3 regions of the Desulfosporosinus youngiae DSM 17734 genome follow, and region 2 is predicted to be linked to each of the others. Evidence: riboswitches for the same ligand, from Rfam matches in the RefSeq annotation. Region 2 holds a riboswitch; each other region holds the start of a gene.
What was found. A riboswitch is a leader RNA that binds a small molecule or an ion and turns the genes downstream of it on or off. The one in region 2 is predicted to bind cobalamin.
Positions count from the first base shown of each region.

Region 1: another riboswitch for cobalamin. It lies ahead of DESYODRAFT_RS08580 (nucleotide-binding protein); the one in region 2 lies ahead of DESYODRAFT_RS06965 (ABC transporter substrate-binding protein).
Region 3: another riboswitch for cobalamin. It lies ahead of DESYODRAFT_RS10930 (ABC transporter substrate-binding protein); the one in region 2 lies ahead of DESYODRAFT_RS06965 (ABC transporter substrate-binding protein).

Region 1 is NZ_CM001441.1:1,819,433-1,829,888, reverse strand. Features, by position in the region: gene DESYODRAFT_RS08590 (ABC transporter substrate-binding protein) at 1-1,042, opposite strand, end outside; gene DESYODRAFT_RS08585 (nitrogenase component 1) at 1,039-2,778, opposite strand; gene DESYODRAFT_RS08580 (nucleotide-binding protein) at 2,775-3,635, opposite strand; cobalamin riboswitch at 3,836-3,970, opposite strand; gene DESYODRAFT_RS08575 (hypothetical protein) at 4,116-4,601, opposite strand; gene DESYODRAFT_RS08570 (hypothetical protein) at 4,748-5,065, opposite strand; gene DESYODRAFT_RS08565 (ABC transporter ATP-binding protein) at 5,325-6,035, shown strand; gene DESYODRAFT_RS08560 (putative ABC exporter domain-containing protein) at 6,032-7,624, shown strand; gene DESYODRAFT_RS08555 (Rpn family recombination-promoting nuclease/putative transposase) at 8,196-9,185, opposite strand; gene DESYODRAFT_RS08550 (ABC transporter ATP-binding protein) at 9,400-10,456, opposite strand, start outside.
Region 2 is NZ_CM001441.1:1,451,050-1,461,505, reverse strand. Features, by position in the region: gene DESYODRAFT_RS06975 (hypothetical protein) at 477-680, opposite strand; gene DESYODRAFT_RS06970 (hypothetical protein) at 1,064-1,909, shown strand; cobalamin riboswitch at 2,216-2,401, shown strand; gene DESYODRAFT_RS06965 (ABC transporter substrate-binding protein) at 2,539-3,504, shown strand; gene DESYODRAFT_RS06960 (FecCD family ABC transporter permease) at 3,789-4,832, shown strand; gene DESYODRAFT_RS06955 (ABC transporter ATP-binding protein) at 4,829-5,620, shown strand; gene DESYODRAFT_RS06950 (C40 family peptidase) at 6,158-6,883, shown strand; gene hprK (HPr(Ser) kinase/phosphatase) at 7,073-7,963, opposite strand; gene DESYODRAFT_RS06940 (UxaA family hydrolase) at 8,162-8,449, shown strand; gene DESYODRAFT_RS06935 (UxaA family hydrolase) at 8,535-9,692, shown strand; gene DESYODRAFT_RS06930 (mechanosensitive ion channel family protein) at 9,793-10,456, opposite strand, start outside.
Region 3 is NZ_CM001441.1:2,335,178-2,345,633, forward strand. Features, by position in the region: gene DESYODRAFT_RS10895 (ketopantoate reductase family protein) at 1-490, shown strand, start outside; gene DESYODRAFT_RS10900 (AAA family ATPase) at 631-1,509, shown strand; gene DESYODRAFT_RS10905 (VWA domain-containing protein) at 1,490-2,854, shown strand; gene DESYODRAFT_RS10910 (Uma2 family endonuclease) at 3,234-3,809, shown strand; gene DESYODRAFT_RS29945 (ABC transporter permease) at 3,839-4,090, opposite strand; gene DESYODRAFT_RS10920 (ArsR/SmtB family transcription factor) at 4,476-4,778, shown strand; gene DESYODRAFT_RS10925 (heavy metal translocating P-type ATPase) at 4,812-7,463, opposite strand; cobalamin riboswitch at 7,863-8,056, shown strand; gene DESYODRAFT_RS10930 (ABC transporter substrate-binding protein) at 8,208-9,779, shown strand; gene DESYODRAFT_RS10935 (ABC transporter permease) at 9,784-10,456, shown strand, end outside.

The DNA.
Region 1 (10,456 bases), 370 kb from region 2:
CTGTCAGTGAATAGTCAAACATATCCTGATAAAAGCTCTTCATTTGCGCCTTTAAATCTACTTGGGAGAAAATCTCAGGCTGCAGCATCTTCCCCAGCCAAAGCATCATCAACGGTGTTTCCACACCGGGTGCATCCCAGCGATAGATTCCCACAGGGGTTTTGTAAACCCGCTTATTCACCACTGCTGAAACGCTGCTCCAATCCTGGCCTGCAATGCGGTTCTCATATAAATCCTGGGGCAGAAATTTATCGAAGTCGCTGAGCAGGATAATCTCCGGGTCAAGCTTGAGGATTTCCTCCATGGTGATGCTTTTGGCATTCGCAGCAATATTATCCGCACCGGCAAGTTCCATGGATTCCTTTATAAAATTGTCGTTTCCCTGCAAGGTGAGATCCGAGCGTTTCAGATAGAGAACCCGGGGCTTGCCGGCTTTCTTTACTTCCTCGCCATAGGACTTCATTTTCCCGTAAGCCTTGGAGTATTCATCAATGATCCACTTGGCCCGTTCTTCTTTACCCAAAAGCTGCCCAACTGCTTTAAAACTGTCCTGCAGCTCCTGGACATTCCCGTTCTTTACCATCACAGGGACAATCCCCACTTCTTTAAGCTTTTCGGCTTCCGCCGTTTGATATTCCCAGATGATAACAGCCTGTACCTGCCGGTTGAGCAATTCTTCAATATTAATCGAGAAATCGCTGCCGATGCTCTTGTCATCCAGTGTGGCGTAATTCTTATCCAGCTTGGCAAAGAAGCTGCCTGAATAGGCTTTCAGCGCACTGGGGTTGATGGAGACAAGCCGTTGGGAACCCCCATCGACGGCACTCACCACGGAAGACCAGGGCAGAGGCGTCACTGCGATTCGGGAAATGTCCGGCGGAACCTCTACCACATTGCCTGCGGCATCCGTAACAGTACGGACAGCGGGCTGTTCCGGCCCGGATGCCTGATCAGCCTGCCGGCCTCCGGCGGCACCACAGCCTGTAAGCAATAGGGACAACACCAATATGGAAGCTAGTAAACCGGTAAAGAATCGTTTCATCGTTTTTTCTCCTTCCTCTCTTTTCCCAATTTAGATGCAAAATACTGATAACCTTCTTCCCCGATTAAATCTATCGAGGACCTAGCATAAAGGTTGCCGCTCAGGGCGGGGTAGGGTACAGAAATGAACAAGGGCCGTGCTCCCCAGCTCTGAGCCAGTCTTTCATAAAGGGGGTCGGCAATCAAAATATCCGCACTGCACACCAGCCCTTTGATCTCCTCCGGGTTTTGGAAATGCACAATGGGTTGACCAAACTGATCCTCTTCAAAACCCCTGGCCCGGCCCCCCAAACCATAAACAGCTACCCTGCTGCCGGCATAGGCAAAGTCTTCAAATAAGCATTGCTGAATTCCTAAACCGGTGAGAGGTTCGCTGATGATTAAAATGCGGGGAACATCCCCGTAAGCTTCGGAAACCTCGTAAGCTTCGGAAACCTCGGAAGCCTCGGAAGCCTCAGAAGCTCCTGGGGCGGCTGCCGCCTGTTCTCCCCCCATGATCCTGGCGGGAGCTTTCCCCTCTTCAGATATTAATTCCAATAACCGGTTCATCCCCCTGCGACCAATGGGCAAATGGGTAAACCATGACGTTCCAAAGGTTTCTTTCAGCCATCCTGCCAGGGCTTCCCCAGTGGATGAAACACACCAGCATAAGGAAGCTGCTGCCGCCTGCCGCACGGATTCTATGCCGCCGTCCCCTAAAAAGAAAACCGAAAAACCCAATTCCTCAATCTTGTCAACGGCCCCTTGCAGATGGCTCCGGGATACAGGCTCCATGGCCGAGCAGCCTGCCAGCAGAATCTGCCTGCTCTCCCGCTTGCGGGAATCGAGGAAGGTCTTACCCAGGATCAACAGAGCCCTTTCCATCCCCACAGCATAAGTCTCAAACCCGTTGCAGGGGAAGCACAAAAAAGGATACTCAGGACTGGAAAGCTCTTGCTTAAGCCACTCAAAGTCACAGCCCGTAATGTAGGGCACGGGCGTGCTTACCAAGGCGCGCCCTATTCGCCCCTGCTCGGGGGGCGATTCCCGCATCAGCTCCACCAGCTTCCCCTCGGAGCCCAGTACGGCGTGAATATCATTATAGCTTGTGTAAGAAAAACAAGGCGGTCGCTCGCTGGGTTCATCCATCTGTAAGCCGGTTCTGCATCCGCCGGGTGTATAGAGAATCAGTTCGCAATTCCAATCCTGGAGCATACTGACAACCCCGGCAAAATCCCCTGCGAGGGGAGGCAGGAAAAAGGCTTTTTCCCCATGAAGATGACTCAGCTCACCTGCCGGGCCGGGCATCTCATCTTCAAGCTCCTGATATAAGATCTGAAGCCGTTTGACAGCGGGCATTTTTCGTTTTTCTAAAGGGCCGCGGCAAAAGATCTTTACCGGGATACCCGCCGGATTCTCCAGCCCTGCCAGAAGCTCCTCAAAATCCACCAGCATGAGAATATCAGCACAAGTCCCATACACCAAAATCCCTCTGACAGTCTGTTCCCCCAGTACCCGGTCCAGGCGCTCCCGGACTTTCGTCCGGAAATTCCCCAGGGCATATTCCCGGGTTGTAAGGCAGCACAGATGCAATTGCTCCAAAGCCTGTAAGCGCATGGCCAGGAAATACAAATGGCGCAGACAGGCTGCCGGTCCAATGGCGACCACCGCCACATCGGAACGTTTGAATAAAGTGGCGGAGGCCGTCCCCTCATCCGTCTCCTGAGTACAGGCACAGAGGGCAAGGGTTGTTTTCATTCCTTCACCTCCTCATCCTGCAGCAGCTTGAGAATGCCGGCTCCCACTGCATCCATGTCCTGGGGACAGAGTGGCGTCGGCACAGATGCTTGCCCAGACTCCGCCATTTGCCGCCCCAGCTCTAAAAACACCTGGGCAGCAGTGCCGCCGGGGAAGGCCTTCAGCACCGTTTGGCGCTGAAGCTCCGCCAGACGAATTTCCGGAGATTGTCCCATAGCCGCTATGTAAGGGGAATTGGTTTTTCGGCAAAACTCCTGGACCACTGCCCTTTCCTTGGCACTGCCTAGGCGGTTGTGCAGTATACCTCCCAGCAGAGGCTTCTCCCTATTCGAATAGCGCTTTACGCTTTTGAGAATATTATTGGCCGCATAAAGGGACATAAAATCGGCTGAAGTCACGATATAAACCGTATCCACATGCTTTTTGCGCATGGGTACGGAAAAGCCCCCGCACACAACATCTCCCAGCACATCATACAGGATGATATCCCAGTCCTGGTCATACACACCCAGACGGGTCAGCTCTTCCAGTGTAGTGGAAATGCCAAGGCCGGCGCAGCCGATTCCAGCTTCCGGCCCTCCTGATTCCACACAAGAAACCCCAAAATCACCGGTATGGAGAAGATCTTGTATTCCTATCTTTTCCGAACCCTCCAATGTTTCCAGAACAGAAGGAATGGTTTCACGAGTCAGATTACGGGTGGAATCCGCCTTAGGGTCACAGCCAATCAATAGCACTTTCAAGCCGCTGCTTGCCAAAGCGGCTGCTAAATTTGAGGCAATAGTTGATTTACCTATTCCGCCTTTACCATAGAGGGCGATTCTTCGACAAATATGTGAAATAGTATTGACCCCCATTTCTTAGAACCCGGCTTGCCGGGTCCTTATATTTCATGCCGCACAAAAGGCGAAGCCGCTGGCTGACTTATGCTTCCTGACAGTATAAAAAGAACCCGCTTGTCCTCGAAAGGTCAAACAGGTTCTCCCAATTGTTATACAACAAATAAAAGCTCACCCAATGACACGTCAGGCAACACTATAAATCAAAACCTGTTTAAGTATCCTGGCTTAGATTCATAGCCTTGCAGACGACTTCCCGGATCGTAATCCAGTGTCACAATTGTTAAAAAACAATCTCTGCTGCAAGCTCCTCATCACAGTGGCGGCACCGCATCGGAATTACACCGATTTCCATAAAGCAGATTCTAAATTCTATATACAATTATTTTTCCTAATTGTAGCATAGCCTACTATACAACACAATCTGACAACCTTCTGTATTTTAGATTGGCAGCCATCGATCATTTCGATAGCAGGAAGTCAGCATCCCCTAAAATGTCATCCTTCCTCATTTAAGCCCTCTTTGGGGATGGAATGGTTGTGGTAGATGCGATTAGGCCAAATAATGTTTTTTGAGTCTTTAAATAAAGGACTGAATTCAATATTTTTTAATCTATTTAACTCGAATTCGAATGTTGTCCATATTTCTTCACAGAATATAATGTCGAAGGTATCATAATCTTCGTATTCAATTTTTTTATATCCATTATTTAAGAGTAGGCTTTCGATTTCTCCTTTAGTTTTATTTATTAGTTTTTTCTTAAACATTTTCACATCAGGATTATGCACTTCTATAGAATATAGTTTTAAGTCTTCCTCTTTATCAAATTTAGTTTTTATTAATTTATCATAAAAGTAGTAAACAATTCCCTTGTCTTTTTCTGTCTCACTAGTTTTGTCAGGTTTTCCTAAAATATCCTCAACTTCTTTTTGTGACATTCCAAATACTAAACAATCTAACCCAATTCCAATCTTAATTTCCATAACGTTACCTCCAATGTGTCTCACCTTTACTCTTCTTTTGATCATCTTTAAAGATACAAACGATACCGTACTAGCCTTCGGCTTTAATCATTTCACCACCAACAATCATAAGCGGTCACAGCAAAATTGTTTTTCTATAATTTTCTTTATATATAATCTAACAGTTTTGCTTTGCCAATTATTCTTGAAGCATTTTGAATATCTAAATTCATTCCTATCTTAATAACAGATTGAATAGCTTCATAAGCTTCATTTTCTATTGTAGGAAATTTTACGGATACAACATACATATTTTCATATATATACTTCTCATATACACAATCACTTTCTACCATTCCAGAAAACAATAACCCCTCACCGAAATTAAATGCTGGTCTTAGAGTAATATTTGTACGTATTCCATCGTTTATCGAAAAACTTCCATTTGGACGAAAAAATATTATCTCTGCCCTAATTATTAGCATAGTTTCTTTCACCTCATTAGATAATCGATGAAACTTGTCGTTTCGCGAAGGTACCTGGAACCCATGCGGAACGACAAAAAATGACAACTCATTAGCAGGTTCCGGCGAGTAGTATCTTCTTAATGAGCGAAAGATACCATGAATTGTATTATAATGAGTTGGGATGTGTATAATCATATTGTTTTGTTGGAATCATGAAAGGCAGGGAAGATCTTTTTCTGCTATGCTGTGGGTACCTGAATAAGGAAGGAAGATTGCCTTGATCGACGTACATAATATGACCAAAAACTATGGCAAGTTAAAGGCTAACGATAACATCAATCTTTCGGTGTCGGCCGGGGAGCTTGCCGTTCTTCTGGGTCCCAACGGCGCGGGGAAATCCACATTAATAAAATCCGTATGCGGGCTGCTGCGGTATAAGGGTTCCATCACTATCGAAGGGCATGAAAATCATACGGTGGAAGCGAAGCGGCTCTTGGGGTATGTGCCGGAATTCCCCGTACTCTACCCGATGCTGACGGTGGGCGAACACTTGGAGTTTATTGCCAAGGCGTACCGGCTGGAAAGCTGGGAGGAAAGAGCGCAGGAACTGCTCCGCCGTTTTGAACTGGATGATAAGAAGCTGAAGTTGGGCAAAGAGCTTTCCAAGGGAATGCAGCAAAAGGTCAGTGTCTGCTGTGCGCTTTTGCCGGAACCCAAGGCCGTTATTTTTGATGAACCGCTGGTCGGGCTTGATCCTCATGGCATTCGTGAGCTGAAAAACCTGATTGCCCGGCTTCGGGACAGCGGCTGCGCCCTGATTGTGAGCACCCATATGATTGAAAGCATGGAAGACAATTGGGACGTGACCTATATTATGGTCAAGGGCAAAATAGAGCGGGTGGTCCGCCGTGGGGATATAGCAGGTCAAAGCCTGGAGGATGTCTATTTTGCAATCACGGAAGGACAGCTTCAAGGGGGTGCACAATGAGCAGCCTGGTGTTCCTGTTGGTGAAAAGCGCCAAAAACAGTTTTTTTGAGTTATTGCGCAAGCCGGCAAAGCTGATTATGTGGATTGTATTCATTGCCATGATTGTGGGGCTCATAGTTCTTTCGCTGTTCACCACCCGGGAAGCGGACAGTTTCCAGGATATAATCTGGCTAAAGGGTATTCTTTTTTTTCTCATTCTGCTTTTTGTCGGGATCGCGGTTCAAAAAGGACTTTCCAACGGTGATGTGATCTTTGACATGAATGATGTCAATTTGCTGTTCGTTTCTCCGGTCAACCCCCGCCTGATTTTGATGTACGGAATTGTCAAAATGGCCAAAATGTCCTTTCTCGCCGGATTTTTTATTCTCTTCCAAAGCAATTCCCTTAAGATGGGCTTTGGGGTCGGATTTGACGCAGTGCTCATTGTCCTGCTTGGGTTTATGATGGCCAACAGCCTGCTTCAGGTTATATCTCTGTTGATTTACACCCTGACCAACAGCAAGCCCAAGCGAAAAATGGCGGTGAGAATTATCGCCGCAGCAGTCTTTCTTCCGCTTATAGCAATGCTGGGCAGCCAGCTTGCGGTCGCCGATAACCCGATGACGGCGCTGGAAAATACCATGCGCTCACCGGTATTTTCCTGGACACCGGTAGCAGGCTGGGCTTCGGAGGGTGTTATTGCGCTGATTGCCGGCGACCTTGCAAAAGGCCTGCTGTTTCTGGGCATAATGGTGCTGATCGGTGCGCTCCTGATTCTCTATATCGCCTTGAGCAATCCCGATTATTATGAGGATGTACTGGTGGCCACCGAAACCACCTTTGAGAAGAAACGCAGCCTATCTGAGGGGCGGATTAACACGGAAGCTGCTTCGACTAAGAAAATAAAAGTGGCCGGGACGGGCATCAGCGGACTTGGTTCGAACACTATTTTTTATAAACATCTGCGTGAATCCTTCCGCGCCAACCGGTTTGGCCTTTGGGGATTACCATCCGTTATTATGATTGTGAGTGTGGCAATTTTTTCTTCATTTCTGCCCTCCGATGCGGGGGGAGGCCTATTGATTATCCTGCAGACTCTGATGTGGGTACAAATTTTCATGATCGGGACAGGGAGAGGCCTAAAGGAGCTTTATACCCATTATATCTACCTGATTCCCGATAGTTCTTTTCGGAAAATCGTCTGGAATAATTTGGAGATTGCTTTTAAGGTTCTGGTGGAAAGTGTGGTTTTGTTCTCTGTCAGCGGTTTTATTATGGGTGAAACTATTTTCTTGATCGCTCTGTCCATTGCGGTTTATACTTTGTTTTCTTTCCTTCTGCTGGGCATCAATTATCTATCCATGCGCTGGACGGGTGCAGACATCAGCGCCGGGCTGATGATCATGCTTTATATGTTCGCCGTCATGATCATCATGGCACCGGGTTTGGCGGCCGCCATTGTCCTTGGCAGTATGATCGAAGGGATTGGGGTGTTGATTGGAATGGGGGTTCTCGCCGGCTGGGAACTCCTTGCCGGTCTTCTTTGCTTTGCTCTGTCCAAGGGAATTTTGCATAACTGCGATATGCCTGTGTTAAGAACCGGAAAATAAGACGGAAGTAAACCATCATTCATTTGCCGGCTCCTTTCCGAAATATAAAATTTCAAACCATTTAAAGGCAAATCAACACCATTAAACACTCTAGTTTGAGAGCCAAGATTTTTCTTCCATGTAACCATGCCTGAAAATTTAAATGGTTTTAACCTTTAAATAGGAAATAGCATGTTAAATGTCCGCCCTCTTGCCCCACATCTTTCCATCGTTCAGGGAGCATGCTTGCATCAACTTCCCTTCGAACGGGTTCTCTTGAGTCTACTTTGTCAATAATAAGTCCATGCGATAAGATAATAAGATTTCAAATAATCTTTCTCCTTGGGATAGATTACTCAAGCCTTCGAAGATCACCTTCGAGGTCAACTTTTTCTCTCAAAGGAGACTGGCAGTTCCAGGTATTTGTCGAATCTCTTTTAAGGAATTGGGGTCTGCTATAAAAAAATATGGGGCGATTAGTTTAAGCCAATCGTCCCATAAGTTGGAGTGGATATTCCATTTGCTGGTTTGTCCAAGAATCAGTCATACAGAGAAAGAAAGATGGGGAAGATTCGTTCATGAATTGTCAACGTTAATTGAGCAAGTTTCGGACTTCTTCCTCGGTCAGTCCGGTTGCTTTTAAAATCGTATCCATTCCTAAGCCCAGTTTTAGCAAATTTTCCGCTACTTCCAGCTTTCCTTTCTCCATGCCTTTCTCTATACCCTTTTCCATGCCTTTTTCCATGCCTTTTTCCAAGCCCTGTTCCATGCCTTTCTCTATACCTTTTTCCATACCTTCAGTGATCAGTTTCTCTGCAATTGTCATAATAACAGCACTCCTTTCCAAAGAAGCCTCTTTAACCAGTTCGTAGATGGTCTGAAATTCCAGGTTATTTCGGGCGTTCATAATATAGCGGATAAAGGTCTCAAAATACTCCAGACCCTGGTTTTGCTTTTCCAGTTGGTCGAAAGCATGAATCGACTCCCGTAAGGTTTTGAGAAACAGTGTGTTATCTTGTTCAAAGATGTCCCGCAGAAGTTTTAGAAAGATCTGAAGTTTGATGCCGCCTTTAAGTTCAGCGTTGCTGTAGTGAGAGAGGTTATAGAACAGGTAAGAAAAGTCAGGAAGGTGGGTTGTCACTGCCCGAGGCAGTTGTTCGTAATCATCGATCAGGCCCGAGAGGTTTAAGGGGCTGTTCCAGCGGGCTTTACCGTGGTAGACCACCAGAGGAATAATGACCGGCAATTTGGCGGTGGGCCGGGGGGCCGTTTTTTGCTCCCAGATGTTGAGGATGTACTTCAGAAGTTGAAGGGCGATCTTAGGGGAAGGGTAGCTTTTATGCTCAAAGAGGAAATAAAGATAGCCCTCTTTATGGTTGATTTTGGCTTGGATGAGCAGGTCTGAAAAAGTTTCTTCCAGATCGTTTTCAATGTAGCTGTCTTTTTGCGGGGTGATGGTACCTAAATCGACAAGGTCGAGAATTTCCGGAGGCAGATAGTGGCGGAGGAAATCCTTGGCTGTTTTGATGTCGCTGAGGGTTTCCTTAAAAAATTTATCATGAGGTTGATGGATAAGACTCATTCGTCACCTCTTTGCCCCATAAAAGGATTTGTTTATTCTCTAATTATACCATATCCCGTGACAGCGGAGAACAAGGTTTTGGGTTTTCCAATATCCGAGTATTTATCTGCGAACTTCATCGTTTCCTCCAAGCTTAATCCAAATTGTACCGAACAGCTTACCTCCTCAAATTCGGATCCGGATCCGAATTTGAACTACAGCAAGGCCAAGGACTTTATACCACTTCAACCTCTAAGTTCGCTCCCGCAAACTGACTGTTATAAAGGTCCGCGTAAAAACCATTCTGTACAAGCAGGTCCTTATGATTACCCATTTCAATAATCCTCCCCTGGTTCATGACCAGGATCAGGTCTGCATCTCTGATGGTCGATAAGCGATGGGCAATGACAAAGCTGGTCCTTCCCTTCATCAGTTCTGTCATCGCTTTTTGGATAAACACTTCAGTTCTTGAGTCAACACTGCTCGTCGCTTCGTCAAGAATTAAAATAGCCGGATCAGCCAGGATAGCACGGGCAATGGTGAGAAGCTGTTTTTGCCCTTGAGAAATATTGGAGGCTTCTTCATTTAAGATTGTCTGATAGCCATCGGGAAGTGTCTTGATGAAATGGTGGGCATGAGCAGCTTTGGATGCCCGAATTACCTCTTCTTCTGTAGCCCCTTCACGGCCATAGGCGATATTCTCAAGAATTGTTCCATTAAACAGCCACGTCTCCTGAAGCACCATACCGAACATGCTGCGTAAAGCACCGCGCTTTATATCCCTGATATCCACTCCGTCAATGGTTATTCTGCCGGCATTTATTTCATAGAACCGCATTAATAGATTGACAAGTGTGGTTTTGCCTGCCCCCGTTGGACCAACGATAGCAATAGTATGGCCCTGTTTAACATCAATATTGATTTCTTTAATTAATGATTCTTCAGCATTATAACTGAAATCCACATTTTCAAATCGAACATTTCCTTTAGGGAAGGTTATCACCTTGGCCTCCATTGAATCCGGTACTTCTTCTTCCTCATCCAGCAGTTCAAAAACACGTTCAGCCGAGGCAACCGTTGATTGAATGATATTAGCTATATTAGCGGTCTGTACTATAGGCTGGGTGAATTGCCTGGAATATTGAATAAAGGCCAGAATATCTCCAATAGTTATCAGCCCTCTGGTTGCAAAAACTCCGCCGACGACGCAAATAATCACATAACCAAGGTTACTGACGAATCTCATGAGAGGCATAATTACGCCGGAAATAAACTGGGCTTTATAGCCTGCC
Region 2 (10,456 bases):
TTCCGATAAGGCTTTAACCTCAAATTTAGACTGACGGGAAAGGGTTACAACGCTCGATGCTGGCCCGAAGGAATATTTTCCTCTGAGGAGGAAAATATTCCTTCGGGCCTCTAGCCTGTTACATGAGCTGTTGTCTATGGGATGCCAACGAGCATATCCTCGCCTTCAGCTCCGGTATCCCTCGTGGCACCCTGGCAACTAATCCGATAGTTCGATCAACAACCTAGGACATACTGGCTACGTTGTATACTATGAATAATACGTTGTTTATTTAGTATAGTTAAGCTATTAATACAGTAAAGAAATAAAGGATAGTTTATTCATTTTGTACTATGAATCCCATCCTTTTTCTTAGTATAGATAATGACGGCTTCGCTGGTACTGGGTCTAAAAGGTTATGAATTAAATTAACTAAGACAACATTCTATAATTCCGGTGAGATCTTCGTCACTTCCTTGCCGCTGATCGGCTTAGAATTAAAGACCTTTAATTAATTTCGCAAGATAATAAGTACATCCAACAATTAAGCCGCTTAAGACGATTATTCCCAAATATATTGGATGATAATAAGAATCTGGACCACCACGATTTAGAAAAATGGCGCTACTAATAGGTTCCCCAAAAATAAAAACCAAGATGTAAAATAGCACCATTGTCATTGCAACTGTTATTATCGCCACTATTTAACCCCCCTTATTTAATCGAAAGTTACTTCTTATATTCAATTTAAAGTATATAAATTACGATTTTGTGCTTTGTTAGGTTATGGGTAATCTATTACTTATTACTAGGGCCAGCCTTTATACCTATAAATACATATTCAAGAAAATCAGAAGAAATCCTTCTAACTAAGAAAATTATTAAAATAATTTTGTAACCTTATTACATGTTCAATCCCTCTATAGTATGTAGGAACAATAAACTATATCGCAGTCTTTAAGTGAAAGGAGTGTTATGAGGTATTGGAAAATATCGGGTTAAGGCTTTATTGCCGGATAGGAGGTGGTAGTTTTATAAAATTCAGTTATCTTAAAACTACTTTTATTGAGGAGCGTGTTATTTTATGAAAAAACTCTTAGCATTGTTGTGTACGCTACTTCTCTCGATTTCGTTAGTAAGTCCGGCTTTTGCTCAAGAAAAAGTAATTGAAAGCAAATCCATTAATGAATACCAATACATTAAAGAACTTAAACAAAAATCTGATATTGAATTAAAAGACATGGGTTTAGACGACAACCAAATTACTGAACTTAAAAACCTTGATTATGGTAAAGGATTAAAAGAACGGTCTAAACTTGATAAAAAAATTCTAAAAAACATGGGCTATAGTAATGTTCAAATTGAGCAACTTCAGGATTTTCAAGGCACAGAAGCAGAGATTATTGCTTTAGCAGCTTCTGTGAACCTTAATGTTGAAAACAACGGCCTGACTTATGATTCTGCCCTTGACAGATCGTATTGGACAGTTTCTTTTGACTGGTCTTGGTCCAGCGAACCATTTTGGCTGTTGCAAGATATAATTGGATCAGGCTGGTCCCCTGACTTCTCATTAGTTACATCAACTTCAAGCTCATACCAAAAAGTTAGATATAAGCGAAACACAACTGGTGCCACATGGACAAGCACCAAGCCCTTTACCCTAAGTAACTTAAATTGCGCCCAATCTTCGTTCGCTATGTCTGGTGGACATGACCCCAATTGGGATTGGTATGATTGGGCTGATTCAGGATCTGGTTATGTAAAAGTTACTAAAGCTGGCAAGGTTAGAGATATGCAAATGAGAATTGCTTACGGACATAGCCAAATTACCACATCCAATCCTTCGTTAGGTTATCCTTGGGGCATTTACTTCACATTTTCTTCAAGCGTAAATCAAGAAGCTTCTAAGACAATTCAATATTATTATTAGAAATTGTTACTTTTAAGAAGGGCATTTAAAAATACAATGCCCTTCTATTTTTAATTTATTGCTTATTTCTTAAAAAATAGTATTAGTTTAGGCTGAAACAGCAGGTTAGCCCCCCCGTGTCTTTTAGTTAGACGAGGGGACTTGACGTAACCAGTGTATTGGACTCAAAACGACAAAGGGAAGCCCGTGCTGCCTGCTTGACGGCGCTACTCTAAATCACCCGCCAAATCAAATTAAGAAATATTGGCAATTCATGCTCCAAATTCTTGGCTATTCACTCAAGATAGACTACAATAGAAGGAATAGCATATCCTCTGATAAATAGGTTTCCTTACTTACGCTGTAAGAAGGATGAAAAGGGAAGTTCGGAAATACCGACGCGGTCCCGCCACTGTAATTGGAAGTATTCCACAAAGTCCACTGTCGAATGATGGGAAGGCGTGGAACTACAGAGCCATAAGCCAGGAGACCTGCCTATTTATCAAAACGGGCTTATATCCTTCGCGGAAAGGGATTAAGGCGCTATAGGCTTAAACGCAGTCAGGCACCATGATTTACCCCCCTTTTATCGCAAACGATAAAAGGGGGGTTCTATTGCCGCAGCTAAATGAAATGAAAGGATGATAACTATGTTTAAACATAAGCTGTGCTCACTCCTAATCCTAATAGTTGCTCTTACCTTGCTGGCCGGTTGCGGGAGCACAACACCCAAGTCAAACCCACAGGCCGAAGTCCCTAAGGCGCAAACAACTCAGACAACCTATCCCTTAACCTTAAAGGATGATTCCGGAGCCAGTGTGACTATAGCTTCCCAGCCGAAACGGATCGTTTCCCTGGTTCCCGCAACCACTGAAACCCTCTTTGCCTTAGGATTAGAAGAAAACGTTTTGGCCGTGACCAAATGGGATGACTATCCCGCGGATGTTCAGAAAAAGGTCGAATACGTCTTCCAGGACGGCGTCAATCCCAATCTCGAACAGATTTTAGCCTTAAACCCCGACCTGGTTGTGATGGGCATAATGGGCACGAACCCTAAAACCGTTGAATCAATCCGTAATCTGAACATTCCCATCTTTGTCGTTGATCCTCAAACCATCGAAGCGACCTATCTGAGCATCGAGACCTTCGGGCAGCTTACAGACACACAAGAGCAGGCCAAACAGCTGGTTTCCGGCATGAAAGAAAAGCAACAATCCATTGCCAAAAAAGTAGCCTCCATAGAAACTTCGGACCGTCTGAGGGTATGGACAGAAGTGGATGAAAACCTCTTCACTCCCGGGCAAGGTACCTTTCTCAATGAATTACTGACCAAAGCAGGCGGAATCAATATTGCCGATGATGTCCAAGGCTGGGGGCAATATAATAGTGAACAAGTCATCAGCAAAAATCCCCAAGTTATTTTCGAAACCTACGACTACTATCAAAAAGATGCTATAGCCACTATTTTGGCGCGTAATGGTTGGCAAACCATCGATGCTGTCAAAAATAAACGTGTCATAGGTTTAGACAATAATCTGGTATCCCGCCCCGGACCGAGAATTGTCGATGGATTAGAGTCCATCTCCAAAGCTCTATATCCGGACCTTTATAAGTAAATCCGATCAAGTGATTCTTAGCTTCAGATGGAGTTTGCCCAAGAGGATACTTACTCCAGCTGAAGCTTAGAAGAACTTATCCAGGGACGTAGCAGCCGTTATCTCATCCTCACCGCTAAAGTTGTTCTGTCTAGTTTGCGGTTCGGCGAAAGCGTCCACTGGATGCTTTCGTACTTATAGAAGATGGGAGTTTTACGGCTGGCAGTCATCGGATAAAATCAGGATTCTCATCTTAATCAAGCTCACAACTCTAAAAAACGCTGATCCTTAAGGGTGGAATTATTATGGAAAAAGTTCTAAACATCAAACGAATAGCATGGACGGGTGCTCTTTGGGCACTCCTCCTTTTCTCTGTAGTAGCGAGTGTTATGATCGGCTCTGTTCATTTACCCTTTACTCTATCGTTGAAAATTTTAATCAGCCACCTTCCGTTCCTGGACTTGACCCCAACCTGGTCATTAGCACAGGAAGCCATCGTCTGGGACCTGCGCCTTCCCCGTATTTTCCTGGCACTTGTTATCGGTGCCTTGCTGTCTTCCACAGGGGTTGCTTTTCAAGGCATGCTGCGCAATCCTTTGGCTGATCCATACATCTTAGGTGTTTCTGTGGGTGCCGCTTTCGGAGCGGCAACCTCAATCCTCTTTTTCCGACAGTCTTCATTGCCGGGATACTTAACCACGCCGCTTTTTTCGTTTTTGGGTGCTTTGCTCTCTCTTTGGTTTGTCATGGTATTGGCTAAGCATCACGGTCAACGTGACCGTGAAACCTTAATTCTTGCCGGAGTCGTTGTTCAATCATTAATTGGGGCATTTCTTTCCTTCTTGATTGCCATATCCGGTCAGCAAATGCAAGAAATCGTGTTCTGGATGATGGGAAGTTTAGCCAACCGTTCCTGGCAGGATGTGGGGATGCTGATTCCCTATCTCGCCCTTGGGTTCCTCTATTTATCCCTCCAAAAACGCGACCTTAATCTTATTTCGCTGGGTGAAAGTGCGGCAACCCATCTTGGCATGGAGGTTGAAAAAAAGAAACTCTGGGTACTGATCGTTGGTTCTTTGCTGACAGGGGCAGCCGTTTCGGTTGCCGGAATCATCGGATTTGTCGGTCTCATTGTCCCTCACTTAATGCGTTTAATCGTTGGCCCTGACCATCGGATTTTGATACCAATATCCACACTGGCAGGAGGAATCTTTCTATTATGGGCAGATACCTTGGCCCGAAGCATCATTCCCTCACGGGAAATTCCCATCGGCGTTATAACCGCATTTATCGGGGCACCCTTTTTTGCCTACTTACTGAAAAAAGGATTGAGGAGGAAGCAAGCATGAGCCTTTTCGATATAATACAGGTTCAGCACCAGTATGGAACAATCCCCGTGCTTCAGGATATCCAATTCCAGGTTAAGGCAGGCGAAACGTTTGGGATTATCGGCCCCAACGGCAGCGGGAAATCCACCCTGATTCATGCCATGAGCGGCTTCTTAAAACCCAGCCAGGGGAAAATTCTCTTAAATAATCGCTTGATTGGCTCTTACCGGAAACGGGACCTAGCAAAATTCATAGCCGTTTTAGAACAAGAAGGCATCCCTCCCCTATCCTTCACGGTGGAAGAAGTCGTTGCCATGGGACGTTATCCATGGTTAAATCCCCTTTCCGACCTATCACGTGAAGACGAACAGATTGTCGAAGCCGTACTGAAAAAGCTGAATCTCTGGAACTCACGTACCAAACCAGTTAATAACCTAAGCGGCGGACAACGTCAGATGGTTTCCTTGGCAAGAGCCATGGCTCAACAGCCACAGATTTTAATTCTTGACGAACCGACCACTTATTTAGATATCGGACATCAAATGCTGGTAATGGAACACGTCAGAGAATGGCACCGCTCCCAGGGAATCACCGTGATTATGGTATTGCATGACTTAAACCTTGCCAGTCAATACTGTGAGCGGCTTCTGCTCCTGGATCACGGGCGCATTAAGAGCTGCGGAGAAGTCCACACTGTGCTGCAGCCCGCTGCGATTTCTGCCGTTTATAAAACTGAACTGATTATGATTAATCACCCTGTACACCACGTACCCCAATTCTTGCTCACCGACAGGCAGCCGCAGCCTTGATCTTAATAACCTAAGTGCACCATTTTAATCGTCATAGATCATCGCTGCAATTTAATCTTTATAACAAGTATACTTTTCGGCATTTATGCGAGTTTGGAAGCTACACGTTATAAAATTCCGGCAACTTAGGTAATAAACCTTTCAGCACGGTGAACGTGTGACAGAGGGAGGGGGTTGTTGACACATTCTTTGAATGTGTCAACAACCCCCTCCCTCTCTGTCTCCTCGTCCTCCTGTCTCCCAATCACCTTGACTGGCGTAAGTCACAGACTCAGGCGGCAGCCCTTAGCCGCACTTACTTCAGAGAAGGATATAGGCAAATCTGTCCTTTCTGAACACAGAACAAGAATGTTTTCATTTTCTATTAAACCCAACATGTACCAAGGACAAGTTCCTAAATATACGATATACTAGGAAACAACTTCAGCCAAGCCATTCAGTTGTGAGTTAGACCTCTTTCAGGATCCGATTCCCTTTACAATAAAATTCTTAAACTTTATCTGGTTAAACTTTATCAGCGAAAGGAATTGAAAAACATTGAAAACATTTAAAACTATAAAATGGTCTCTGATCGTCATTCCAGTCATTTCTGTATTCTCCTTTGTGACAATTATCACAACATCTCCAACAACGATCACCGAAAAAATGGACAATCAAGAAATTCAAACCATTGCTGTCGTGCCGGCTGAAGCTGCCAAGAATGTCCCAGAACCCCAACCCACTCCCAGCCCTCAAGTGGCTGCAACTGCACCTTCCACACCAGCCGCGCCAGCCCCGGCTCAAACCGCTTCAGCTCCGGTGAAAAAGGTACAGCCACAGCCTTCACGATCAACGAGTACGAGCAGTACAGCAAAGAAATCGGCAACAACAGCAAGTACCGCCGCCGCCAAACCTGCCTCAAAAGCCAGTGCGGTTATTGCGACCGGTAAGCAATATATTGGAGTAAACTATGTATACGGCGGAACTACACCCTCAGGATTTGACTGTTCCGGTTTCACCCAATATGTTTTTGCTAAAAATGGCATAAATCTTCCCAGAGTTTCACGTGACCAATTTAAAGTCGGAACTTCAGTCTCCTTTAACAACCTGCAAGCCGGAGACTTAGTCTTCTTCTCCCTGGCCAAAAACGGAGTGGTGGATCACGTGGGAATCTATGTTGGCAACAGCCAGTTTCTTAACGCTTCAAGTTCTAAAGGTGTGACCATTTATACCTTAGGAGCCTATTGGAAATCTGCTTTTGTAGGAGCGAAACGAGTACTATAACCAGCTCTTTGCTCAGACTATAATTCTCCAACTTCAAAGCGGGTACAGGTAACAAGAAGCGTCCTTCTCTCACGATAAACGTGTAGATAAGGACGCCTTTCTTTCATGATTATTTAAACGAAAGCGGGGGTGTGCTAAAACGATCAACAAGTTTTAGCACACCTCCTTTCATATCAGTTACTGGTCAGATCAAACTCTAAATGAAGGATTGGCTTGCCTTTTGGAATTATTATTCCAATTCTGAATCACAGCAACTTCAATAAGTGTGGCAAGATTACGCCCCGGCCGGACCGGAATTGAGATCTCAGGAACCGAGATCCCTAAGAGTTCCCGTGTATTGGGAGGATCAATGCCCACACGATCATAGATTTTATCATGCTGCCATTCTTCTAGGTGAACAATAAAGTTAATAGCCTTTTCATCCCGCACAGAACCAGCTCCAAAAAGCGTCGTGACATCAAGTATGCCTAGGCCGCGGACCTCAAGCAGATGCCGGATTTTGTTGGGAGCAGTACCCAGTAACCGTTCTTCATCAAGCCGGCGAACTTTCACGACATCAGCCGCAACCAACAAATGACCGCTCTTAATCAACTCTAAAGCAGCCTCACTTTTACCGATTCCCCGTTCCCCGGTGATCATAACTCCTACCCCATAAACATCAACCAGCACTCCCTGAATAGCCGTGCTGGGAGCCAACTGGTTAATAAGGTAACGAATCAACAGATAAAAAAGCTGAGTCGTAGAGCGGGGAGTGGTCAGGAGCGGGATCTTCCGTTCACTGGCCAATTCGATGAACTCCAGGGGAATGGTTAAACCCCGGGTAATAATCACACAAGGAACGTCTGCAATCATGACCTGAGAGAGTTTAGAGCGGCGGACAGCATCATCATATTGCTGAAGCAGCCCTAATTCAGTCCGGCCGTATACTTGAATTCGTTTGGGGGTTAAATGTTCTAAGTATCCCGCCAATTCTGCACTTGGACGTTTTAAACTATATTCCGTAATAGCTTTGTTTAGCCCCACATGCCCTGCCAGTACCTCAAAATTAAATTTATCAACCAATTGGTTTACGGTAAGCAATCAAACCATCCATCCTTCCAAACAAGAGCTATTCCAGCGTTTTCCTAAGTTTCTGATAGTTTAAACCTATAGTTTAGACCTTATTATAAACCATTTTAGGAGTTCACGCCTACTTTTATTTGAAGTATTTACAATACCCTGTTGTTTCCGATATTCTAAGGTTAAGGATATAATCTGAACCAATTAGGAGGTAACCCTTTGAAAAAACAAGCGGTCGTCATAAACCCCAAAGATAACGTTGCCACAGTAGTGGACGACTTCCCGGCCGGTACGATCATCCATTTTTTCAACCATCAAGCAGAACAGTCGATCCAATTAATTGAAGACATTCCCCTTGGCCATAAAGTCGCTATTAAAGAGATCAATGCCGGGGAAGACATCCTCAAATATGCGAAGAGTATCGGGACAGCCACTGAGAAGATTCTGCCCGGACAGCATGTTCATATTCACAACATGGAAAGTCAGCGCGGCCGCAATGACCAATGAACTCCAATTTACAGATGCTGAAAATCTTAAACGCATGCTCTAGTGTATGCTAATCCTTCAGAGTTTATCAATAGGAGGGGTACTCGTGGAAATATTAGGTTACCGGCGTCCTGATGGTAACGTAGGCATTCGTAATCATATTTTAATTGTTCCCACATCCGTCTGTTCGAGCACTGTCGCCATGAACCTTGCAAATCAGATCCCTGAAGCCGTAGCCCTTCCTAATCAGCATGGCTGCTGTCAAATCGGTGCCGATCACCTGCAAACAGTCAGAACCTTGATAGGTTTCGGCAAAAATCCAAATGTGGCTGCTGTTCTGGTAGTAGGACTTGGGTGTGAAGGGATACCCATACGTGAAACAGCCGCTGAAATTGCCGCTTCCGGTAAACCGGTGGAAGTCATCGTGATCCAGGAAGCCGGCGGCACCTTGAAAGCAGAAGCTGAAGGCCTGCGCAAACTAAGTGAATTGGTCCGCCAAGTCGCTCACCTCCACCCGGAAAAAGTCCCTGTCAGTGAACTAAGTCTGGGCATTGAATGCGGGGGATCTGACTTTACCTCAGGGCTCGCCTCTAACCCGGCAGCCGGGATTGCTGCCGATTTGCTAGTCGCGGCAGGGGGCAACGTCATGTTGTCGGAAACCACAGAATTCATCGGAGCGGAGCATGTCCTGGCACGCCGCGCTAAGTCACAGGAGGTTGCTGAGAAACTTTTTAAAATTGTGCATGACTGCGAAGAACGCGCAAAATTCTCAAACGTCAATCTTCGTGAGGGACAACCCACACCCGGTAATATTGCCGGAGGTATAAGCACTATTGAGGAAAAATCCTTAGGATGTATTTACAAAGCAGGCCATGCACCCATTCAGGATGTTCTCAGCTATGGGGAAATTCCTCAGGGAAAAGGGCTTTATATCATGGATACACCCGGTCAGGATATTGAATCCATAACAGGAATGCTCGCCGGCGGGGCGACTGTTGTGATATTTACAACAGGGCGGGGAACTCCAACCGGTTCACCGATTGCCCCCGTCATTAAAATCACGGCTAATAACCGTACGTATAAAATGATGGAAGACAACATCGACCTTGATGCATCCCCAATTATTACTGGGGAAGAAACCATAGAACAAGCCGGACAACGAATCTTTGAGGAAATTATTGCCGTAGCCAATGGACGAAGAACCAAAGCAGAGAGTTTAGGCTATAAAGAGTTTGGCATCTATCGCATAGGCTCAACGTATTGATACCATTTTCTTCATTATAATACCGATAATGATGATGAAAGCGGGGCTGGGATAAAACGATCACCAAGTTTTATCCCAGCCCCTGCCAACTTTCCGATTATTAATCTCTTAGACTGCTTAAAGAGCATCTAAAATCATAGCCAGTGGGTTTCTGGAAAACCCGCAGGCCAAATTGAGGAACAACAGCCAATATATGATCGAAAATATCTGATTGTATGCTTTCATAATTGACCCAAACCGTATCATTGGTAAAGACGTAAATCTCCAGAGGGATCCCGTGTTCTCCCGGAGGCAATTGTCTCACCATCTGGACCATTTCTCCATATATCTTGGGATGGTTTTTCAGATAACTCTGGATATAGGCTCTGAAGGTGCCCAGGTTTGTAAGGCGCCTGCCATTAACCGGGTGATTTGTATCGATCTGATTCTCTAAATTGTATAAGGCTATTTCTTGTTTCTTATTCCTTATATAGTCCGTCAGATAATGAATTTTTTCGAACTGGTCCAACATTTCTTCCGTACAAAAATCAATACTGGTAGTGTCTATATAGATAGAACGATTGATTCTTCTGCCGCCGGACTGGGTCATGCCGCGCCAGTTTTTAAAGGAATCTGAGACGAGTGCATAGGTGGGGATGGTCGTAATCGTCTTATCAAAGTTCTCAACTTTAACCGTATTCAGAGATATATCAATCACAGTCCCGTTTGCGCCGTATTTAGGCATTTCAATCCAGTCATCCAGGCGGACCATGTCATTTGAAGAC
Region 3 (10,456 bases), 880 kb from region 2:
GATGCTGGTTTTCGGAGAAAGGGAACCGGGGGTGATTTCGGAACGAGTCAAAAGGGTTGCTCATTTTTTGGAAAGCAAGGCTGTTCCCTTTGAAGCAGTTACCGATATGAATAAGCGAATCTGGGGGAAATTCATGCTTAATGTAGGCGTGAATCAAACGGTTGCGGTCTATGAGAGCAACTATGGTGAGATTCAAAAAATGGGTGCGGCTAGAGATACTATGATCTCAGCCATGAAAGAGGTCATGGTTCTGTCCGAAAAGGAAGGCATTTCTTTGATAGAGACGGACTTAGAGTATTGGCTTAATGTTTTAGATCATCTTAGTCCGGAAGGCAAGCCCTCCATGCGGCAGGATCTGGAAGCTAAACGATTCAGCGAGGTGGAATTATTTTCGGGGGCGGTATTGGAACTGGGGAAAAAACACCATGTTTCGACCCCTGTCAATGAAGAGCTTTATCGGCGGATTAAAGAGCTTGAAGGGCGGTACTAAAGTATCTTTTAGATCAATCCGCGTAACAAACAAGATAAGATTACCATGTTTAAAGCAAAGAGTTTACTGGCAGGGTTTAGTGGAAAAGCGTAGAATAAGGGCATTAGCCGAAAATTGACAAAGGGGATTTAAGGGGATTCATGAAGTCGGAACAATTGAAGCAAGGATTAAAACAAAATGGTTATATAGCGGATGACACTGCAGCACTGATATTGCAATATTCCTTATTACTGAACAAACCATTGCTGATTGAAGGTCCTGCCGGAGCCGGCAAAACAGAGCTGGCTAAAGTATGGAGTCAATATCTTGACAGAAATCTGATCCGCCTGCAATGTTATGAAGGTATTGACGAAAGCAAAGCCCTTTATGAATGGAATTATCATAAGCAATTGCTCTACCTGCAAACCCAAAGTTCAGATCTAAGGACCTGGTCCGATGCAAGTCATCGTATTTATTCCCGGGAATTCCTTTTGGAGAGACCTTTGTTGAAAGCCATCAATAGTGAGAACCCTTCGGTACTGTTGATTGATGAGATTGATAAAAGTGATGAGGAATTTGAAAGCTTTCTGCTGGAAATACTTTCGGACTGGCAAATATCCATTCCTGAAACCGGGACCATTGCCGCAGCAAGCATACCCTCAGTAATCCTGACCAGCAACAATACGCGGAATTTAAGCAATGCCTTGCGGAGACGATGTCTCTATTTATACTTGGATTACCCCAATGAGCAAAGGGAGCTGGAAATTCTGAGACTTCATTTTCCTGACCTTAAGGCTTTATTGGGAAAGCAAGTCGTAACCTTTGTCAGAGGTTTAAGGCTCGAAAAGCTGAAAAAGCACCCAAGTATCAGTGAGGTTATCGATTGGGTCCGGATTTTAGATCATATGTATATTGAAGAGCTTTCGGCTGATAGGATCAGGGATACCCTCAATATTCTTTTAAAATTCAAAGATGATTGTGAAAAAATTATGGATCAATTAAACCAAAAGGACTGGTTTAGTGGAATATTTAATCCTTAATCTAGCCAGAATTCTGAGGGATTCGGGAATAAGTGTCGGCACGCAGGAAGTTTCCGACTGTCTGCACCTCCTTAACCTGATAGATAAAAAGGACCTTGATAACTATCATTTTTACAACATTGTTAATGCCACCATGATTAAAACAGAGTGGGGTACGAACTATATTCAATGGCTAGTGGAGCTTTACTTTGAACCCGATGAAGAAATAACCGGCAACCGTTTATTAGAGCTTTCCCGGCGGGTTTCTTCAGTTAGCGGAGAGGGCCTGGGAAGTTCCGGCCAGGGTCTTCCGGTAGATTTAATGATTAATGCCGTGCTGAAAAATGATCTGGCTCTGATTTATGCCATGGTCAAAAGCCTGAATTTGGAGCTTAGCCTTCTTCTGGAAAACCGGCAGGAAGCCCTCAATGATTTTAAGCAGAGAAGCGGATGGCTGGAAGTAAACCAGATGGTTGAGAATTCCTTTAGAGAGGGGCGGATTTCTGAGGAGGAGTACGCTTCCGCTCAGGAATCTCTCAACGAATGGAGTATATTACTGCAGGAAACGATCGAAGCCCAACTGGTCAAAAATATGAGCCGTGAGCATTTGACGGAAATTATGAAAAAAAACAATCCCAAATACCTTAAATTCACGGAGGCGGACAGCAGGCAGCAAGCTCAGATCTCCCGAGAAGTTGAAAAGCTGGGGAGAAAGCTTGCTGTGAAAAAAGGCAGGCGCCGGAAGCCCGGCAAAAATGGGACAATTAGTCTGAACAGGAGCCTTAAGAAAGCAATCCAGACCGGCGGAATTCTGATGGAGCTGGTTAAAATGCAGACCAAACCCTCTAAACCTGATCTTTGGCTTGTATGTGATATGTCCAATTCTGTAAAAAGGTTCAGTTATTTCATGTTAATGTTTATTTACACCATACAAAAGCGTTTTACTAATATTCGTACCTTCATATTTGTTGACATGTTGCTGGAAGTGACCGATTTTTTTAAGGAGCAGGAATGGGATAAGGCTCTGAACTCTCTTAGCACTCTCAAAGGATTTAATCTTACCGGGTACTCCCATTACGGAAATGTATTGCACCAATTTAACGACACTTACCGCACTTGCCTTAACCGCAAAACAACCGTTTTGATTTTGGGTGATGCTAAAAACAACCGGAACCGAATTGATGGGAGCGACGTTTTGTCTCAAATCAAAGAAAGTGCTGCGGCTTTATATTGGCTTAATCCAATAAGTGAGGATTTATGGTATAGTGATGATTGTGTTATGGAGAACTATATCAAAGGCTGCAGCGCGGTCTATCACTGTTCAAATTTGGAACAATTAGAACGGTTCATTGCGGATGTTTTTTAGAACTAGTCAATGGGAAATCAGAGACCCCGGCGTCTTAATGCAAAAGATGCCGGGGCTTTTATTATAGAGAAATCACGAGAAATAAAGGAATAAGATAAAATGGGTTCTAACAATTGAAAAAATCTAGATTCCGTGGTATTCTTGTCCTGAATTTTAGTTTTCGTTAGAGTTGGATTTGGGGGGGAGAACTCCTCCTACTCTATCTAATTATAAGGTTTTTATGTTGAATATAGAGGTTTATTGGCGTATTATCGCCGGTTTTTAGTATTTTGAACTAAATATTACGTTGGCTAAGATATACGATTGAGAATGATAAGCTAGCGTGCTATGATAATAATACCATTAATTGGATAAATCTTAGTAAAGGAGAGTGTTTACTATTCCATTATTGCATGATAAAAACGAATATACATATGCAGACTATTTGAAGTATCCAGACGATGAACGATGGGAAATTATTGACGGAGTACCGTATATGCAAGCAGCTCCAGCACCTGCACACCAGGAAGCACTGACAGAATTAGTAAGACAAATCGCTAACTATTTATCAGACAAACTCTGCAAAGTTTATCCTGCGCCTTTTTGCGTTAGATTACCATTAGGAAATGAAAAGAATGAGAAGGAAGTTAAGAACATTGTCGAACCTGATATATCCATTGTGTGTGATAAATCGAAACTAGATAATAACGGTTGCAATGGAGCACCAGAAATGATTATAGAAATCATTTCTCCTTCATCCGTAAAAATGGACAGGGTAATAAAGTTCAATAAATATGAAAAAGCCGGTGTTCAGGAGTATTGGATTGTAGAACCTGATCAAAAACTCGTTAGTGTCTTCGTTTTGCAAGGTAATCAAAGATACGGCAGAACTGAGTTATATACTGAGGATGATGAAATAATGGTATCAATATTTCCAGACTTAATCATAGATTTGAGTAAAGTTTTTGCATTTTAATGGGTTTACCGGCACTTACCCCTAATTCGTTAAGGAGTTATTTTGGTCAGCAGGATCTTGGTTCGGCTTTCCGGGAGGGTAAACAGATGGATGATGGTTCGATCTTGATATTCCTGAACAAAAACATAGGCGGTCAGAGCACCAAATAAGATGGGGAAAAGCAGGTACAGTTTGATTTGCAAAAAACTGTTTGAGAGATTTTTAAAAGGGGTCCCTTCAAGAACCGAGGAAAATAGCTCAGGACTGGGACTTGCTATTGCAAAAGAATCCTTGAGCTGCATGGAGGGACGATTAAGGCGATTTATTTTACCAAAGCCATTGAATTTGTCTTAAAAATTCCCATTTCTAAAACTTTTAACGGAGACAAGTTAGTTGAACCCGAATGTTTGCTATCTATCATTTTTTAAGGTAGACTAAGAGGTAGTGACAACTGAACACATTAGTATGGACTGATAGGGTTCGCTCAGGAGCGGTACGTAACAGATTTAAATACTTAAAACTTAACCGGCAAACGAAAGCCTTGAGGTACATCAAAGTTTGATATAGTCTCAAGGCTTCTTTTCTTATATATAGTGACATTAAGTTTGAGGGAAGTGGTATAAATTGGCTGAAGATATAAAGTTTGAAAGCTGCAGCTGTAATATTATCCATGAGGATGTTATTGCCATGGTAAAATCTACAATGCCCTCGAAAGAAAAATTATTTGATATGGCTGAACTTTTTAAAGTTTTTGGCGATAATACTCGAATAAAAATTATTTGTGCTTTATTGACGGCTGAAATGTGTGTTTGTGATATTTCGGCCCTTCTAGGTATGAACCAATCAGCCATTTCCCATCAACTTAGGATATTAAAACAAACCCGGTTAGTTAAATTCAGAAAAGAGGGTAAAGTGGTCTACTATTCCCTGGATGACGAACATGTGAAACAAATATTTGACTACGGATTGCTTCATGTTAACCACAGGTAATATAATGACAGTTGTGTAAATTAGCTTGTGAATTTAATCAGAATATGAAATTTTAGGGGTGATATGCTGTCTTGCAGGGTCGGTATAGGAGGAATTGCCTCTATATAGAATTCTGATAGAATTTAAGACACAAATTATAGCTACTCCCGTATCGGCAAATACAGCCATCCACATATTTGCAAACCCGGCTAAACCCAGTACCATAACAAGTGCTTTAATTGCTAAGGCAAAGACAATATTTTGAACCGCAATTTTATTTGTGATACGAGCGATAGAAATCGATTGTGGAATCGCCTCCATAGCGGATGTCATGAAGACGACGTCCGCCGCTTCAATAGCGGCATCTGCACCGCTTCCCATAGCAGCCCCTACATCCGCACCGGCCAACACAGGAGCATCATTGATGCCGTCTCCTACAAACATGACTTGCCCATAGGAATCTTGAATCTTGCGCAATTCTGTTAATTTTTCATGGGGCAGCAATTTGGCACGAATGTCGTCAATGCCCGTTTGAGCAGCTACTGCCTCAGCACTGCTTTTGCCATCACCTGTTAGCATGACTGTTAAAATATCTAATCCTTTGATAGCGGAGATGGCGGCAGCGGCATCTTCTTTAATGGTATCTGAGATAATAATATGACCAATGAATCTACGATTTAGAGCCACCAGCACTTCTGTGCCATACTGCTCATTTTTATAATCAGAAAGATCAATCTGAAATGATTCCAAAAAATCGAAATTTCCACAAAGCACTTCACCGTCCGAAAGGGTAGCTTGAACCCCTCTCCCTGAAAATTCGTTTACTGCCGTTGGCCTTTCTAAAGATAAACCCTTGGCGCAAGCAGCATTCACGATGCTGTTGGCAATAGGATGGGTAGACGTTCGTTCGCAGCCGGCGGCCAGAGCCAATAAATAATCTGCTTCAATATTACCTGTGGGAACGCTGTTTTGAACAACAAAGTTTCCTTCAGTAATAGTCCCGGTTTTATCCATGGCTACAACTTTGATATCTTTAATGGCCTCTAAAGCAGCTCCACCCTTGAACAGAATACCTCGTTTGGAACCTGCTCCGATACCTGAGAAAAATGCCAGAGGTACACTTAAGACCAGAGCACAAGGACAACTGATAACCAGGAAGGTTAAGGCAGTGTAAACCCATTTTGTCCAATCGCCGGTTATAAGAGAAGGAACTATAGCGGTAAATAGAGCTAAGATAACCACAAAGGGTGTATAGGCACGTGAAAATCTAGTAATAAAACGATCAATTTTGGGCTTGCTGGCAGCAGCATTTTCCACGGAATCCAAAATACGAGTTACCATAGATTCTTCCAGAACCTTTTCCACACGAATCTTAATCACACCTGAAGTATTAATGCAGCCGGAGGTTACCTTATCACCTGATGCAACCTTAACAGGTACTGGTTCGCCGGTCAAAGGGGAAGTATCAAGGCGGCTGTCTCCTTCAACGACGACCCCATCTAAAGGAATTCTATCCCCGGGACGAACCACTAAGATATCGTCAACTTGGGCATCGCCTGAAGGAATGATGCGAACATCTTCACCGACTAACAGATTAACAACTTCTGGACGCATATCCACTGCACTCATAATCTGACCACGGCTTTTTTCGACTGCAACGTGTTCAAATAATTCACCGATACGATAAAAGAGCATAACACCTACAGCTTCGGCAAACTCGCCGATGCAAAAAGCTCCCAAGGTGGCGATACTCATTAAAAAGTTTTCGTCAAAGATACGGCCCTTAAACAAATTGTTAATGGCTGTCCACACAATTCTGTAACCTAATATGATATAGGCCAGAACAAAAAGTATATTGACAATCATAGAGCTGCCTGGGAGAACATGCTTTAGAATCTCCCCGGCAATAAAAACAGCAGAACCGATTCCAATAAAAATACCAGACTTAAGGTTATCCGATAACTTATGCTTGTTTCCGGTTGTTTCCGGTGCCGTATGAACAGTCGTTTCTTTTGGCACGACTTTAACGTCCGACTCGATGGAGGAACAGATTTTTTGTATTTCCGGGAGCATGCTTTCTGGTGAAAGCCCACTTACTTTCAATTGTTTTGTTGCAAATGTAATAGTCGCATTATTTATTCCAGTCAATTCATTAATACGTTTTTCCATTTTAGAAGCACAGTTGGCACAGCCTAAATTTTCTAATATAAACGTTTTAGTTTTAACGATACCAGGAGATTTCGTTCTCGGTACAACTTTAACGTCCGGCTCGATGGAGGAACAGATTTCCTGAAAAACCGGAAGTAGTTTTTCTGGATCATTGGCAGCTACGTGCAATTGTTTTGTGGTAAAAGAAATGGATGCATAGTCTATTTCCGGGAGAGCTAGTATCTTCTGCTCCATTTTTGATGCACAGTTGGCGCAGCCTAGATTTTCTAATAGATAAACCCGTTTTTCCGACTTGGTATCAGTCAGGTCGCCAGGATCTCTTGTGAGAGTTTTTTCACATACATCAGCGTGATTGACATGAATGTGAAAAAGTTCATTTTGACCGGCTTGAGGATGTCCTGAACTATGTAGATGTTCGTTTTGATGAGAATGGTCATGACCACAGCCGCATTCGTGATGAGAATGGTTATGATCGCTGTCGCATTGGTGATGAGTATGACTATGTTCTTCGTTTGATGAATTTAATAAATTACTCATTTTCTACCTCGCAAAAACTTATTTGATGATACGTGAACAGGTGCTCATGTGTAAATATAAGCATACTTCTTGGAAAAGGTCAATGTTTTATCCGGCAAAAAAATAAATATTTATTTAGAGTACAACTGATTCAGTTTAGTTTAAACGGGAGAAGCCAATTTCAAAGGATTAAAAATTATAATTAAAATGTCTTATGAATCTCCGTATTATAGTATTATAGCTGCTATTGCCTTGGAGGAAGATAGTTTAAGTTAGTATAAGCTTTTTAGGTTTGATGAAAAGAGCAAAAATTTGGGGAATGGCTATTGAAAAAGGAAAAAGGTTATGATACCCTGTAAAAAATGCAAGTAAATTAAATAAAATGAGATAAAATGTAATTTGCTTAGTATTATTCAAGTAAGTGAATAGTTAGGAATAAGTGATTTTTCCCTGAGGGGAAGAATTGAAAAGGGAAGTCAGTTGAAGCTGACGCGGTGCCCGCCACTGTAAGAGGGAGTCAACTTACATATTGTCACTGGGGAAACTATCTCCCGGGAAGACGTGAGTTGATGATGAACTTTAGCCAGGAGACCTGCTTATTTCCAAGTCTGAGCTGCCTACGGGAATATTAGGGGGGGTGTTTGTGTGTATTTGAGAGTACGTTTATCGTCAAATACCAGCTAAACCTTTTACCTTAGATAGGGTAAAAGGTTTTTTATTTTTAGGCCTTTACGGCGAGTGAAGGTTGTGAAGGAGGAGAAAATTATGAGAAAGATTGCAGCGTTTTTGTTAGTCATGATGTTTCTGGCTGTGGGGTGTTCACCTTCTAAAAATGTAATAAATGCAGAAAAAGAAGCAGTAGTAAAAGATGAGATTGTTATTTCCGCGGGTGTCAATTTGGTGGCCGGCGGTTTTGATCCGACTGCAGGCTATGGCGTATGGGCGCCGGATATATTTCACAGCCATTTATTGCAAGTAAAAGAAAATAATCAATTGGCAAATGATTTGGCCGCATCTTATGATATCAGTACAGATGGATTAACATACACGTTTAAGATACGGGATGATGCAAAATTTGCTGATGGTCATCCCTTAACTTCGGAAGATGTGGTCTTTACGTTTGAAACAACGAAAAGTAAAGCTTCTGCTGCGGACCTGACAATGCTGGATTCAGTTGAAGCGTTAGACGCAAGTACGGTTGTTTTTCAGTTAAAATACCCATGGTCCCCCTTTGTATTTAATCTAAGCGAGGTCGGAATTGTACCAAAGCATGCGTATAATGAAACCTATGGCGATCATCCCATGGGCTCCGGAGCCTGGCAAGTCGCAGAATTTGCCATTGATCAGAAGTTGATTCTTGTACCTAATGAACATTATTACGGTGCAATGCCGAAGTTTAAAAAAGTAACAATCTTAAAACTGGATGAAGATGCAGCTCTGGCGGCGGCAAAATCAGGACAGCTGGATTTGGTACTTGTTGAATCTGAGTTTGCCAACACGCAGGTTGAAGGAATGAAACTTTATAAGATGTCTGCCATGGACGCTTTTGTAATTAACTTGCCAACGATTCCGGAAACGATCGACTCTTCAGGGAAAAAAGCAGGCAATAATGTGACAAGTGATCTTGCGATTCGCCAAGCTTTAAACATAGGGATAAACCGGCAGCTCATTACACAAAATGCTTTGAACGGATTTGGACAAGTTACCTATGGAGCGGCAGCGGAACTTCCTTGGAGCAATGGCGACAAGTTTGAAGACAACCGGGTTGAAGAAGCCAAAAAGATATTGGAAGATGCAGGCTGGAAGGATACTGACGGTGACGGCATCCGGGAGAAAAATAATGTCAAGGCGGAAATCCTGATTACAGGCCGAAGCAATGACCTGGCGCGTTATAATACGGTAGTTGCCCTGGCGGAAGATGTGAAAAAGCTTGGTATACAGATTATCCCAAAATCTGCTCCTTGGTCAGAATGCCGGGATGCAAGAAACTTACCGACTTGCTGGGTTTTTGGTCAGCCTAATCCGATAGAATTCTATCGTTATTATGATTCTTCGCAAATCGGAGTAGCGGTTATAGGTAATCCGGCTTCCTATACCAATCCGGAAGTTGATGGCGTTATCAAAAAAGCCCTTGCTGCAACGAACTCTGACGAGGCCAATAAATATTGGCAGGAAGGACAGGCTCTTGCTCAAAGGGATGTTCCGTATTTGTGGATCGTTCGACCGGAAGTTACTTATCTTGTCAGAGAAGGGCTTGAAATTCCCTCCTTGAAGAAATTGCCGACACGCGGGCAGGGGATATCTATTGTAGAAAATATGAATGATTGGTCGTGGTAGTTGCATGGGGACTTCAGTGTATAAAGTATTTGCCCGCTATTTCAGCAGTACTTTATTGCGGATGCTGACTCTTCTTGTGGCTGTCAGTCTAATCAGTTTTACGCTTATTGTTCTGTCGCCGATTGATCCCATAGACGCTTATTTGGGCGACGCCAGCGTTTCCGAAGAGCAAAGGGTTAATATCGCTGAATATTGGGGTCTTAACAAATCCCCTGTAGAGCGTTATGGCATCTGGATAGGCCATGTTCTTCAGGGTGATATGGGCGATTCCATTACTTATCGTCAGCCTGTAGCGAAGGTTATCGGCGAGCGCTTTCGGGCGTCTCTGGCCTTGATGGGAGTTGCCTGGGTGCTGTCCGGGGTGTTGGGATTTATTTTGGGTATTATCGCTGCTGTAAATAAGGATAAATGGCTGGATCGATTTATTAAGAGCTTTTGCATGATATTGGCGTCCACGCCGCTTTTTTGGATGGGATTGTTGTTCTTGATGGTTTTTGCTATCTATCTGCAGTGGTTTCCCTTAGGACTGGCAGCGCCAATCGATAAATTGGCCCATGAGGTTACTTTAGGTGACAAAATTTATCACCTGATTTTACCTGCGGTAACTTTGAGCATTACCGGTGTGGCCGGCGTTGCGCTTCATACCCGTCAGAAACTCATTGACGTGCTTAAGAGTG